Bacillus pumilus: one gene and its partner. Each later gene encodes a partner of the first gene's protein in a complex. Links are inferred from orthologs where the notes say so. Each region holds a gene or a part of one and is shown on either strand. Other genes may lie near its edges. The genes, in order: nusB and rpsJ.

Evidence for each region.
Region 2: the proteins of nusB (region 1) and rpsJ are in contact, whole or in part, in a solved structure (PDB 3D3B), measured with the Escherichia coli proteins. The link is inferred for Bacillus pumilus from one-to-one orthologs.

The regions. Positions count from the first base shown.
Region 1 is NZ_LT906438.1:2,192,126-2,199,241, reverse strand. The notes cover bases 1,175-4,131. They hold nusB (transcription antitermination factor NusB), read left to right. Parts: upstream 1,175-2,433; coding sequence 2,434-2,829; downstream 2,830-4,131. Other genes in these bases: xseA (exodeoxyribonuclease VII large subunit), read left to right, coding at 3,763-4,131; folD (bifunctional methylenetetrahydrofolate dehydrogenase/methenyltetrahydrofolate cyclohydrolase FolD), read left to right, coding at 2,841-3,692; CKW02_RS11180 (Asp23/Gls24 family envelope stress response protein), read left to right, coding at 1,815-2,222; accC (acetyl-CoA carboxylase biotin carboxylase subunit), read left to right, coding at 1,175-1,789. In the rest of the region: accB (acetyl-CoA carboxylase biotin carboxyl carrier protein), read left to right, coding at 1-428; more of accC, read left to right, coding at 440-1,174; more of xseA, read left to right, coding at 4,132-5,109; CKW02_RS11160 (exodeoxyribonuclease VII small subunit), read left to right, coding at 5,106-5,366; CKW02_RS11155 (polyprenyl synthetase family protein), read left to right, coding at 5,350-6,246; dxs (1-deoxy-D-xylulose-5-phosphate synthase), read left to right, coding at 6,397-7,116. UniProt on the Escherichia coli protein: Part of the processive rRNA transcription and antitermination complex (rrnTAC). The complex forms an RNA-chaperone ring around the RNA exit tunnel of RNA polymerase (RNAP).
Region 2 is NZ_LT906438.1:137,295-144,386, forward strand. The notes cover bases 1-2,933. They hold rpsJ (30S ribosomal protein S10), read left to right. Parts: upstream 1-1,279; coding sequence 1,280-1,588; downstream 1,589-2,933. Other genes in these bases: CKW02_RS00725 (alpha/beta fold hydrolase), read left to right, coding at 102-1,061; rplC (50S ribosomal protein L3), read left to right, coding at 1,626-2,255; rplD (50S ribosomal protein L4), read left to right, coding at 2,283-2,906; rplW (50S ribosomal protein L23), read left to right, coding at 2,906-2,933. Also shown: more of rplW, read left to right, coding at 2,934-3,193; rplB (50S ribosomal protein L2), read left to right, coding at 3,222-4,055; rpsS (30S ribosomal protein S19), read left to right, coding at 4,113-4,391; rplV (50S ribosomal protein L22), read left to right, coding at 4,409-4,750; rpsC (30S ribosomal protein S3), read left to right, coding at 4,754-5,410; rplP (50S ribosomal protein L16), read left to right, coding at 5,412-5,846; rpmC (50S ribosomal protein L29), read left to right, coding at 5,836-6,036; rpsQ (30S ribosomal protein S17), read left to right, coding at 6,062-6,325; rplN (50S ribosomal protein L14), read left to right, coding at 6,365-6,733; rplX (50S ribosomal protein L24), read left to right, coding at 6,769-7,080. UniProt on the Escherichia coli protein: Involved in the binding of tRNA to the ribosomes. Part of the processive rRNA transcription and antitermination complex (rrnTAC). The complex forms an RNA-chaperone ring around the RNA exit tunnel of RNA polymerase (RNAP).

The DNA of each region.
Region 1 (7,116 bases):
CAACAATTGATGAATTTACGTACGAAAACGAAGGTGCAAAAATCAAACTGAAGAAAAATAAAGAAGTCGTTCAGCAAGTAGCGGCACCAGTGGCTCCTGTCCAAGCAGCTCCAGCTCAACAAGCTCCTAAAGCACAAGCTCCAGCTCAGACCGAAGCCCCTGCACAAGAGGCAGCTGCGTCTGAAAATCTGCATAAAATCACATCCCCAATGGTTGGCACATTTTATGCTTCATCTTCACCAGAAGCAGATCCATATGTGACATCAGGTTCTAAGGTGAAGGAAAACACAGTTGTGTGCATCGTAGAAGCGATGAAACTGTTTAATGAAATCGAAGCAGAAGTAAAAGGTGAAATCGTCGAAGTATTAGCTGAGAACGGTCAGCTTGTAGAATTCGGACAACCCCTCTTTCTAGTGAAAGCAGAGTAAGGAGTACGATCATGATTAAAAAGCTATTAATTGCAAACAGAGGAGAAATCGCAGTTAGAATTATCCGCGCTTGTAAAGAGCTTGGAATTGAAACAGTTGCGGTATTTTCTGAAGCGGATCGCGATGCGCTTCATGTTCAAATGGCTGATGAAGCATATTGCATCGGACCGACTGCTTCAAAAGATAGTTATTTAAATGTCACGAATATTGTTAGTGTAGCCAAATTAACAGGGACAGATGCCATCCATCCAGGATACGGCTTCCTTGCTGAAAATGCAGACTTCGCAGAGCTTTGCGAGGAATGCAATGTCATCTTTGTTGGGCCAACTGCGTCAGCGATTTCCAAAATGGGAACGAAAGATGTCGCAAGGGAAACAATGAAAGATGCTGGCGTTCCGATTGTTCCTGGTTCCCAAGGAATTGTAAAAGATCTTGATGATGCTGTTTCAACAGCAGCAAGTATTGGGTATCCTGTGATTATAAAAGCAACTGCCGGCGGCGGTGGTAAAGGAATCCGTGTAGCTCGTACCGAAGAAGAGCTTATTAACGGTGTCACCATCACGCAGCAGGAAGCAGCGCAAAACTTTGGTAACCCTGGCGTCTATTTAGAAAAGTTCATTGAAGACTTTAGACACGTGGAAATCCAAGTGCTTGCAGATCAGCATGGCAATACCATTCATTTAGGAGAGCGTGATTGCTCGATTCAAAGAAGAATGCAAAAGCTTCTTGAAGAAACGCCATCACCAGCGCTGAATGCAGACATCCGTGAGCAAATGGGTGAAGCAGCCGTAAAAGCTGCAGAAGCTGTTGAATACACTGGTGCTGGAACAGTCGAATTCATTTATGATTATAATGAAGAGAAGTTCTACTTCATGGAAATGAATACCCGTATTCAAGTAGAGCATCCTGTAACAGAAATGGTCACAGGTGTTGACTTGATCAAAGAACAAATTAAAGTCGCATCAGGTGAGAAGCTTTCTCTTACACAAGAGGATGTCGTATATGAAGGATGGGCAATCGAATGCCGTATTAATGCAGAGAACCCAGAGAAAAACTTCATGCCTTCAGCTGGTGAAATTAAAATGTATCTTCCGCCAGGCGGTCTAGGAGTACGTGTTGATTCTGCCGCTTATCCGGGCTATGTGATTCCGCCATATTACGATAGTATGATTGCAAAGGTGATCACATATGGTAAGACGAGAGAAGAAGCGATTGCGAGAATGAAACGCTCGCTTCAAGAATTCGTCATTGAAGGGGTCTACACAACGATCCCATTCCATCTAAGATTGCTTGAGCATGAAACATTTGTGAGTGGTAATTTTAATACGAAGTTTTTAGAAACATACCAAATCATGAAATAATCACAGCTTTCGGAGGTGAATGATCGTGTCAGAAAACAATTTGCTTGAAATGAACCTTGATGAAGATCAATTGGGAAAAGTGCAAATTGCACCAGAAGTGATTGAGGTCATTGCTGGGATCGCCGCTTCAGAAGTCGAAGGCATTGCCGAAATGCGCGGCAATTTCGCTGCTGATGTAGCAGAACGCTTTGGTAAGAAAAATCACCGTAAAGGTGTGAAAGTAGATGTCTCTGATGAAGGCATCACAATCGATGTATATTGTGTGGTTGAATTTGGCCTATCCATTCCAAAGGTATCCACTGCTGTACAAGAAAATATCCGTCAAACTCTTTTGAACATGACTGCTTTAACGATTAATGAAATCAATATTCATGTCGTTGGTATTCAATTTGATACTAAAGCATCTGAGGCTGAAGTAGATCAAGAAATGTAAAAAAAGAGTTCAAGTGAAACCAAGGAGGCATTGCCTCTTTGGTTTTTTAAAGCCCATTTTTGGGTCATTTCCGAATAATAAAGATCTCACACGTTGATTGATTCGTTTTTCGTCACAGCTCGCATGGATCTTGGTGCGACCACGGTCAAAATATGTTATGATCTCTGTATGGCTTAACGACAAGCGGATAAAGTGGTTAAAGGAGTAAATAATGAAAAGAAGAACTGCAAGAGAAAAGGCGCTACAAACATTATTTCAAATTGATGTGAGCAATATTGATCCGAAAGAGGCCATTACACATGCGCTGGATGAACAAGAATCAGATCCTTTTTTCGAGGAGCTGGTTTTCGGTGTGCTTGAACAAAAGGACAAGCTCGATGACATGATTTCACAGCATCTAGTGAATTGGAAACTCGATCGTATTGCAAACGTAGACAGAGCCATTTTAAGGCTGTCTGTGTACGAGATGGTGTATCAAGAAGATATCCCGGTTAGTGTCTCAATGAATGAAGCGATTGAACTGGCCAAATTATTCGGTGACGATAAAGCATCGAAATTTGTAAATGGAGTACTTTCAAACATTAAAAACGACCTAAAGCAGCAATAGGAGGATTCGACATGACAGCAACAATCATCGATGGGAAAGAAACAGCAAAAGAAAAGCGTGAGCAATTAGCAAAAGAAGTAGAAGAGCTAAAACAAAAAGGTGTCACACCTGGTCTTGCCGTTATTCTAATCGGTGATGATCCGGCTTCACTTTCTTACGTACGTGGGAAGAAAAAAGCAGCAGAAGCAATGGGGATGCATTTCCAGCTAGATCATTTAGATGCTTCTTTAACAGAAGAAGCATTGCTTCAGCTGATTGATCAGTACAATGCGAACGATCAATTCCACGGGATTCTTGTTCAGCTTCCACTGCCAAAACATATTTCTGAAAAAGCCGTGATTGAACGTATTTCACCTGAAAAAGATGTTGATGGTTTCCATCCATTGAATATCGGGAAAATGCTCCTTGGGGAAGACACATTCCTTCCATGCACACCAGCAGGCATTGTTGAATTACTAAATAAAACGGGCGTCAGTCTTTCTGGAAAAGAAGTCGTTGTTGTCGGACGCAGCAATATTGTCGGTAAACCAGTAGGACAATTACTGTTAAACGAAAACGCAACGGTTACTTATTGCCATTCAAGAACAGCGAATATTTCAGAACATACGTTGAAAGCGGATATTTTAGTTGTTGCCGTCGGTCGAGCAAACTTTATTAAAGCTGACCAAATTAAAGAAGGCGCTATTGTGATCGATGTAGGAGTCAATCGGTTGGATAATGGAAAGCTTGTTGGAGATGTTGATTTTGAAGAGGCAAAAGAAAAAGCTTCTTATATCACACCAGTCCCTGGCGGAGTCGGTCCAATGACGATTACGATGCTTGCACATAATACGGTTAAATCAGCAAAACGTACATTAGCATAAGCTTTATCCATTCATCCACCTGCATGCTGCTGGTGGATGAATGTGCGTTTTTGAAGAGGAGGAATACGTCATGAGTGAAAAAGCCTTTGTGACGGTCACAGCCCTTACAAAATACATAAAAAGAAAATTTGATGTTGATCCGCATTTAGAAGATATTTGGATCAAAGGTGAGCTATCCAATGTCAAGATTCATTCAAGAGGACATGTGTACTTCACCTTAAAAGACGAAAACGCACGCATGCAAGCTGTCATGTTTCAGCGCTCTGCGGCGAAGCTGCCTTTTTCACCTAAGAGTGGAATGAAGGTGTTTGTACGCGGCGGAATTCAAGTCTATGAACCAAGCGGCAACTATCAATTATATGCAAAAGAAATGCAGCCTGATGGTGTTGGTGCTCTTCATCTCGCTTATGAAGAGCTGAAGAAAAAGCTAGCAAGTGAAGGCTTATTTGATGCGCGCTATAAAAAGCCAATCCCTGAATATCCAGAGGTTGTTGGTGTCATTACGTCTCCAACAGGAGCGGCTGTTCGAGATGTCATTACGACCATTAATCGGCGCTATCAGCAGGCGAAAATCATTGTGCTTCCGGCGCTCGTTCAAGGTGAGCATGCGACCCGTTCCATCGTAGAGCGGATTAAGGAAGCGAATGAAAAACAGCTCTGTGATGTCTTGATTGTCGGAAGAGGAGGCGGTTCGATTGAAGAGCTTTGGGCTTTTAATGAAGAAGCTGTCGCAAGAGCCATCTTCGCATCAGACATTCCAATCATATCTGCAGTTGGACACGAAACAGACTTTACGATCAGTGATTTCACTGCAGATATGAGAGCACCCACACCAACAGGAGCAGCCGAACTTGCTGTTCCAAGCACGACCGATTTAATTGAACGAATCAAATCAATCGATATACGGCTAACAAGAGCGGTAAAGAATCGAACCTCACAAGCGAAGGATCGTCTTGTGGCGCTGCAATCCTCTTATGCCTTCCGTTTTCCAAAACGATTACAGGAGCAAAAAGAGCAGCAATTCGATTTGGTATTTGACCGTTTTCAAAAACAGCTATCGAGGCAAATTGAGCTAAAACGCAGTCAGCTAGACCGCCAGACATACAGGCTGAAGCCGCTTCACCCTAAAGAGCAGCTGCTTCAAGCGAAAAAACGCCACGCCAATGAAACAGAACAGCTCATTCGCAGTATGAATGTGCAAATGAAAACAATTCATTCGCAGTTCCAATCGGTTCTTGGTAAACTAAATGCATTAAATCCACTTCAAGTGATGGAAAGAGGCTATAGCTTAGCCTATAAAGAAGATGAACTAATAAAAAGTGTGAACCAAGTAGAGACGCAGGATCAGCTGACCATCACGATGAAGGATGGACGTCTGATTTGTGAGGTTATTGAGAAGGAGGGGCAATCAACATGACAGAATCCAATAAACAAAAAGAAGAACAAATGACATTTGAAGAGGCGATGAAAGGTCTTGAGGAGATTGTGGGAAAGCTCGAAGAAGGAGATGTACCACTTGAGCAGGCCATTCATTATTTCCAAGAAGGGATGACCCTTTCGAAGCTTTGTCATGAAAAATTACAGCATGTTGAAAAGCAAATGGATTTCATTTTAAAAGAGGACGGTGAGCTAGCTCCCTTCTCAGTGAAGGAGGCCGATGCTGGTGACAAGTAATTTAAATGAATTTTTAACAACACGAAAACAGACCATTGAAGATTATTTATTTACATATGTTCAGGAATTGACGATTCCTGAAGACCTGAAATCTTCTATGCTCTATTCTCTTAAAGCGGGCGGGAAAAGGCTTCGACCTGTTCTCGTTCTTGCTCTTCTAAATGCCTACGGTAAAAACGAAGAAGACGGTATACCTGTCGGCTGTGCGGTTGAGATGATTCATACGTATTCATTGATACATGATGACCTTCCTTGCATGGACGACGATGACCTTCGCAGAGGAAAACCGACGAATCATAAAGTGTACGGAGAAGCAACAGCGGTTCTCGCAGGTGATGCCCTTTTAACAGAAAGCTTCCGCCTGATTACATCTCAGCTGTCTAGCAGCGTCTCTGCTGACAAAAAGCTCAGAATTGTGGATGAGCTTGTAAAGTCAGCAGGTGCTCTAGGAATGGTTGGCGGTCAATTTGACGACATGGAAGCAGAGCAAAAGCAAGTATCGCTTGCTGAACTAGAATCCATTCACGCCCGTAAAACAGGAAAACTCCTTACGTTCAGCGTCGCAGCAGGTGCAATGCTAGCAGGAGCATCAGATGACGATATCGAAAAGCTAAGGGAATTTAGCTATCATATTGGCATTGCGTTTCAAATCCGTGATGATATTTTAGATCTCGAAGGAAGCGAAGAAAAAATCGGAAAACGGGTCGGCTCTGATACAGCAAATGAAAAGTCGACATATCCTTCTTTATTAACGCTTTCAGGAGCAAAAGAAAAGCTGCATGAGCACATCACACGTGCAAAAGAAATTGTCTCAAATCTTCAATTAGAGCAGCAATTGTTGCATGATTTATGTGATCTAATTGCCTCAAGAGATCATTAAAAACAGCCTAGATTTGAGGGTCCTCGAGCAATTGTGGTAAACTGTAAACAGTTTATTATGATGAGACAACTCTTATTCCCTATTGGTTTTCAAAGGAATGAGGCATTATAGATGTATATAGAAATTTTGTTGAAAGCGAGTTGATCCTAATTGGATCTTTTATCAATAAAAAATCCAACGTTTCTAAAAGGAATGTCAAATGCAGAATTAGAGGAGCTTAGCGCTGACATTCGCATGTTTTTAATTGAGTCCTTAGCTAACTCTGGTGGGCATATCGGTCCGAACCTAGGAGTCGTTGAACTGACTGTTGCGCTTCATAAAGTATTTGACAGCCCAAAAGACAAATTCCTCTGGGATGTTGGACATCAGTCGTACGTTCATAAGCTGTTAACGGGAAGAGGGGCGGAGTTTGATACACTTCGTCAATATAAAGGGCTTTGCGGTTTTCCTAAACGAAATGAAAGCGAGCATGATGTGTGGGAGACAGGTCACAGTTCAACCTCGTTATCTGGCGCGATGGGTATGGCGGCAGCGCGTGATATCAAAGGGACAGATGAATATATCCTGCCGATTATCGGAGACGGTGCACTAACCGGAGGTATGGCGCTAGAAGCTTTGAATCATATCGGTGATGAAAAGAAAGATATGATTGTCATATTAAACGACAATGAAATGAGTATTGCACCAAACGTCGGTGCGATTCACACAATGCTTGGCAGATTACGTACAGCTGGCAAATACCAATGGGTAAAAGACGAACTTGAATATTTATTCAAGCGCATTCCAGCTGTAGGTGGAAAGCTTGCTGCCACAGCAGAGCGTATCAAAGACAGCCTCAAATATCTACTTGTATCTGGCATGTTCTTTGAG
Region 2 (7,092 bases), 2.1 Mb from region 1 along the record:
TAAAAGAGACTCCTTGCAAAAGGGTCTCTTTTTTTGCTTTTCCAGATCAGAACGGCTACTATAAGCTATAGAATCTAAATGGAACCGAGAGGATCACTGGAATGGCGAAGACATATTTGAAGAAATGGTTAATCGGCGGGGTTGACCAATGGATTATGATCAAAGAAGATCACGCAAGTGAAGCGAAGCCTGTTCTTTTATTTTTACACGGTGGGCCCGGCTCCGCTCAAATCAGTTATATCGATTCGTTTCATGAGGAACTTAATCAAGATTTTACAGTTGTTCATTGGGATCAGCGAGGTGCGGGACTTTCCTATCAAAAGAACCTCCCCAATACTTCTATGACCATTCAGCAATTTATTGAAGATACGATTGAACTGACAGAGAAAGTCCTTTCATATCTAGGTCAATCAAAATTGTACATCGCCGGATATTCATGGGGGTCATTAATCGCCATACAAGCAGTACATAAGCGCCCAGATCTATATCACGCTTATTATGGAATTAGTCAGGTAGTAGATGTAATAAAAGAAGATATTGTGTCATACAAGCTTCTTTTAGAGAAATGCGAACGAAATCGGTTGTTTACTTGTTGCCTGCGATTACTGACGCCTCCTCCGTGGAAACGAATATCAGCTCATGCTCTGTTCTCTCTATATAAAGAGCTCGGAAGCGTAGGTCTCACACATAGGTGGAAGCCGCTGATTCAAATGCTACGCGGATTTCTTTTTAGTAAGGAATATCAGCTCAAAGATAAGTGGAATTTCCTTAAAGGACAGAAGCTTAGTCAGGACATGCTATGGAATGAATTGATGAATGAGAGCATTGAATACCGAGTTTCTACTATATTAATACCTTGTTACTTTATCATTGGTGAATATGACATGATTACACCAGTTGCTGTATCAAAACCTTATGTTGAGCAATTAACAGCACCAGTCAAAGAATGGTTCACCTTTAAAGAATCTGCACATTCCCCGCATCTAGAAGAACCAGAAGAATTTATTCGTACCATAAAAAAGACGGCTGTACATCATCTTCAGGGAAAGCTTGATTTATAGGCTCAACCCCTGTATAATATGAAAAGTGTGCAAATCATAAATTTATCCGATTTATTATTGCAACACGCAGGCCAATTTGGTACAATAGTGCATGTTGGTCTTTGACTGCGATGAAGTGAGAGGTTGCTGACACACCCGGCCGCTTTGCCATGGCAAGGTGATCAGGTTTTTCTCACGGAGAACTGTCTAACGTAAGTAGGCGAAAAGGAGGGAAAATAATGGCAAAACAAAAAATTCGTATTCGTTTAAAAGCATATGATCATAGAATTCTTGATCAATCTGCTGAGAAGATTGTTGAAACGGCTAAGCGTTCTGGTGCTAGTGTATCTGGTCCAATCCCGCTTCCAACTGAAAAATCAGTTTACACAATCCTTCGTGCGGTGCATAAGTACAAAGATTCTCGTGAGCAATTTGAGATGCGTACTCACAAACGTCTAATCGACATCGTGAATCCAACTCCACAAACAGTTGATGCACTTATGCGTTTAGATTTACCATCTGGTGTAGATATCGAAATCAAACTTTAATTCAAATAGAAAACACATATTATAGGAGGTGTGACTAATGACCAAAGGAATCTTAGGTAGAAAAATTGGTATGACGCAAGTATTCGCAGAAAACGGTGATCTTATCCCTGTAACTGTTGTTGAGGCTGCTGCTAACGTTGTTCTTCAAAAGAAGACTGCTGACACGGATGGCTATGAAGCAATCCAAATCGGTTTTGACGACAAACGTGAAAAGCTTTCTAACAAACCAGAGAAGGGCCACGTTGCTAAAGCGGAAACTGCTCCTAAGCGCTTCGTAAAAGAATTACGCGGTGCGGAGTTAGATGCGTATGAAGTTGGTCAGGAAGTCAAAGTTGATATTTTCGCAAATGGAGATATCGTAGATGTAACAGGAACATCAAAAGGTAAAGGATTCCAAGGGGCTATCAAGCGCCACGGACAATCACGCGGACCAATGACTCACGGTTCACGTTACCACCGTCGTCCTGGTTCAATGGGACCTGTTGATCCAAACCGAGTATTCAAAGGTAAACTTCTTCCAGGTCGTATGGGCGGAGAGCAAATCACTGTCCAAAACCTTGAGATCGTTAAAGTTGATGCAGAACGTAATCTTCTATTGATCAAAGGAAATGTACCAGGAGCTAAAAAATCTCTAGTAACTGTAAAGAGTGCAGTTAAATCTAAATAACTCTCTTAGGAAAGGAGGAAACAAGTCATGCCAAAAGTAGCATTATTTAACCAAAACGGTTCTACTAACGGTGAAATCGAATTAAACGCTTCTGTGTTTGGAATCGAGCCAAACGAAAGCGTAGTATTCGATGCTATTCTTATGCAAAGAGCTTCCTTACGTCAAGGAACTCACAAAGTAAAAACTCGTTCTGAAGTACGTGGCGGAGGTCGTAAGCCTTGGAGACAGAAGGGTACTGGTCGTGCTCGTCAAGGTTCTATCCGTTCACCACAATGGCGCGGAGGCGGTATCGTATTCGGTCCAACACCACGCAGCTATTCTTATAAATTACCTAAAAAAGTTCGCCGCTTGGCTATCAAGTCAGTATTGTCTTCTAAAGTAATCGACAACAACATCATCGTTCTTGAAGATCTGACTCTTGATGCAGTGAAAACGAAAGAATTCGCAGGCATCCTTAAAGGATTATCTGTCGAGAAGAAAGCGTTGATCGTCACTGCGGATGCAAACGAAACAGTTGCTTTATCTGCTCGTAACATCCCTGGAGTAACAGTTGTTGAAGCTAACGGTATCAACGTTCTTGACGTTGTCAACCACGAGAAACTTCTGATCACTAAAGCAGCGGTTGAAAAAGTAGAGGAGGGACTTGCATAATGAAAGATCCTCGTGATGTTCTAAAGCGCCCTATCATTACTGAACGTTCTGCTGATCTAATGACAGAGAAGAAGTACACGTTCGAAGTTGATGTCAGAGCTAACAAAACAGAAGTGAAAGACGCTGTTGAAGAAATCTTTGGAGTGAAAGTTGAGAAAGTCAACGTTCAAAATTACAAAGGGAAATCTAAACGCGTTGGACGCTACACTGGTATGACTAGCCGTCGCAGAAAAGCGATCGTGAAATTAACAGCTGACAGCAAAGAAATCGAAATTTTTGAAGCGTAAATCTTAAAAAGAAGGAGGGAAATTCAAAATGGCGATTAAAAAGTATAAACCAACCAGTAATGGTCGTCGTGGCATGACTACTTCAGATTTTGCTGAAATCACGACTGACAAACCAGAAAAATCGTTGCTTGCGCCGCTTCACAGAAAAGGCGGACGTAACAACCAAGGTAGAATGACTGTTCGTCATCAAGGTGGCGGTCATAAACGTCAATACCGTATCATCGACTTTAAACGTGATAAAGACGGTATACCTGGACGCGTTGCTACAATCGAGTATGATCCAAACCGTTCAGCGAACATCGCTCTTGTAAACTATGCAGATGGTGAGAAACGTTACATTCTTGCTCCGAAAGGAATCCAAGTTGGTACTGAAGTTACTTCTGGACCAGAATCTGACATCAAACCAGGTAATGCTCTTCCACTTATCAACATCCCAGTTGGTACAGTTGTGCATAACATTGAATTAAAACCAGGTAAAGGTGGACAATTAGTTCGTTCTGCTGGTACTTCTGCTCAAGTTCTTGGTAAAGAAGGTAAATACGTTCTTGTACGTTTGAACTCAGGAGAAGTTCGTATGATTCTTTCTGCTTGCCGTGCGACTATCGGTCAAGTTGGAAACGAGCAACACGAATTAATTAACATCGGTAAAGCTGGACGTTCACGCTGGAAAGGCGTACGCCCAACAGTTCGTGGTTCTGTAATGAACCCTAACGATCACCCACACGGTGGTGGTGAAGGACGTGCTCCAATCGGACGTAAATCACCAATGTCTCCTTGGGGCAAACCGACTCTTGGATTCAAGACTCGTAAGAAAACCAACAAGTCTGATAAATTCATTGTACGTCGTCGTAAAAACAAGTAACGGGGTTGTCTACGGTTCATTTAGGACCGTAGTTCAATCACGAAGGGAGGTTCCACAATGGCTCGCAGCTTAAAAAAAGGACCATTTGTTGATGATCATTTGATGGCTAAAGTCGAGAAATTGAATGAAACTGACAAAAAGCAAGTCGTAAAAACTTGGTCTCGTCGTTCTACAATTTTCCCACAATTCATCGGTCACACAATCGCTGTCTATGACGGACGCAAACATGTACCTGTTTTCATTTCTGAAGATATGGTAGGTCACAAATTGGGCGAATTCGCACCAAGCCGTACTTACAAAGGTCATGCTAGTGACGATAAAAAAACAAGACGCTAATGAGAGGAGGCTTTTAAATGCAAGCTAAAGCTGTCGCAAGAACAGTCCGTATTGCTCCTCGTAAAGCACGTCTAGTAATGGACCTGATCCGAGGTAAGCAAGTAGGAGAAGCAGTTTCTATCTTAAACCTTACACCTAAGGCTGCTTCACCAATTATTGAAAAAGTATTAAAATCTGCTATCGCAAACGCTGAGCACAACTACGAGTTGGACGCTAACAGCCTAGTGATTACTCAAGCATTCGTTGACGAAGGTCCAACACTTAAGAGATTCCGTCCACGTGCTATGGGTCGTGCGAGCGCAATTAACAAACGTACTAGCCACATTACAATCGTTGTATCAGAAAAGAAGGAGGGATAATCCGTGGGTCAAAAGGTAAATCCAGTAGGTCTTCGTATTGGCGTCATTCGTGATTGGGAATCTAAATGGTTCGCAGGAAAAGATTACGCTGACTTCTTACATGAAGACTTGAAAATCCGTGAATTCATCAGCAAGCGTTTGTCTGACGCGTCTGTTTCTAAAGTAGAAATCGAACGTGCTGCAAACCGCGTAAATATCACAATCCACACGGCTAAACCAGGTATGGTAATTGGTAAAGGCGGATCTGAAGTTGAAGCACTTCGTAAAGCTCTTAACAGCCTAACTGGCAAACGTGTACACATCAACATCCTTGAAATCAAAAGAGCAGATCTTGATGCTCAGCTAGTTGCTGAAAACATTGCTCGTCAACTTGAAAATCGTATTTCATTCCGTCGTGCACAAAAACAAACAATCCAACGCACAATGCGTGCTGGAGCACAAGGAATCAAAACAATGGTTTCTGGTCGTCTTGGCGGTGCAGATATTGCTCGTTCTGAATATTACAGTGAAGGTACTGTTCCGTTGCACACACTTCGTGCTGACATCGACTATGCTACTGCTGAAGCTGACACTACTTATGGTAAGCTTGGCGTAAAAGTATGGATCTATCGTGGAGAAGTCCTTCCAACTAAGAAGAATACTGCGGAAGGAGGAAAATAATATGTTATTGCCAAAACGCGTGAAGTATCGCAGAGAACATCGTGGAAAAATGCGTGGACGTGCAAAAGGTGGTACTGAAGTACATTTCGGTGAGTACGGTATCCAAGCTCAAGAAGCTTCTTGGATCACGAACCGTCAAATCGAAGCTGCTCGTATTGCTATGACTCGTTACATGAAACGTGGCGGTAAAGTTTGGATTAAAATTTTCCCTTCTAAGCCATACACAGCTAAACCTCTAGAGGTCCGCATGGGTTCCGGTAAAGGTGCTCCAGAAGGATGGGTGGCTGTAGTAAAACCAGGCAAAGTTTTATTTGAAATTTCTGGTGTGTCTGAAGAAGTTGCTCGTGAAGCTCTTCGTCTTGCATCTCACAAATTGCCAATTAAAACGAAGTTCGTAAAACGTGAAGAAATTGGTGGTGAATCAAATGAAAGCTAATGAAATTCGTGACCTTACCACTGCTGAAATTGAACAAAAAGTAAAGTCTCTTAAAGAAGAACTTTTCAATCTTCGTTTCCAATTAGCGACTGGGCAGCTTGAAAACACTGCTCGCATTCGTGAAGTGCGTAAATCAATCGCACGCATGAAAACTGTGATTCGTCAAAGAGAAATCGCTGCTAATAAATAATAATTAGAGGGGAGGCCCCGCAAACATGAGCGAACGTAACCAACGTAAAGTGTATCAAGGTCGTGTTGTTTCTGACAAAATGGATAAAACCATCACTGTTGTAGTTGAAACATACAAAAAGCATTCACTTTATGGCAAACGTGTAAGATACTCTAAAAAGTTCAAAGCACATGATGAAAACAACCAAGCAAAAATCGGAGACATCGTAAAGGTCATGGAAACTCGTCCTTTATCTGCGACTAAACGCTTTCGTCTAGTTGAAGTTGTCGAAGAAGCCGTTATTATCTAATAAAGTTCGGATTTCTTTTTCCGAAAGGAGGTAACATTAATGATTCAACAGGAGACTCGTTTAAAAGTAGCTGACAACTCTGGCGCACGCGAAGTACTAACGATTAAAGTTCTTGGTGGCTCTGGACGTAAGACGGCTAACATCGGTGATGTCATTGTTTGTACGGTTAAACAAGCAACACCAGGAGGCGTTGTCAAAAAAGGTGAAGTTGTGAAAGCAGTTATCGTTCGTACAAAGAGCGGAGCTCGCAGAAACGATGGATCTTACATCAGCTTCGATGAAAATGCATGTGTCATTATCCGTGACGACAAGAGCCCACGTGGAACTCGTATCTTCGGACCAGTAGCACGTGAACTTCGTGAAAACAACTATATGAAAATTGTTTCTCTAGCACCAGAAGTACTTTAATGAATACAATCCGCGACTCAAGGAGGTGCGATTAAATGCATGTTAAAAAGGGCGATAAAGTAGTGGTTATCTCTGGTAAAGATAAAGGTAAACAAGGAGTCATCCTTGCTGCTTTCCCTAAGAATGACCGTGTTTTAGTAGAAGGTATTAACCTTGTGAAAAAACACTCTAAACCAACCCAAGCTAACCCTCAGGGCGGAATTTCTGAACAAGAAGCGCCGATCCACGTATCAAACGTAATGCCGCTTGATCCTAAAACGGGTGAAGTGACACGTGTTGGGTATAAAGTTGAGGACGGAAAGAAAGTCCGTGTAGCGAAAAAATCTGGGCAAGTTCTAGATAAATAGTAAATAAGGAAG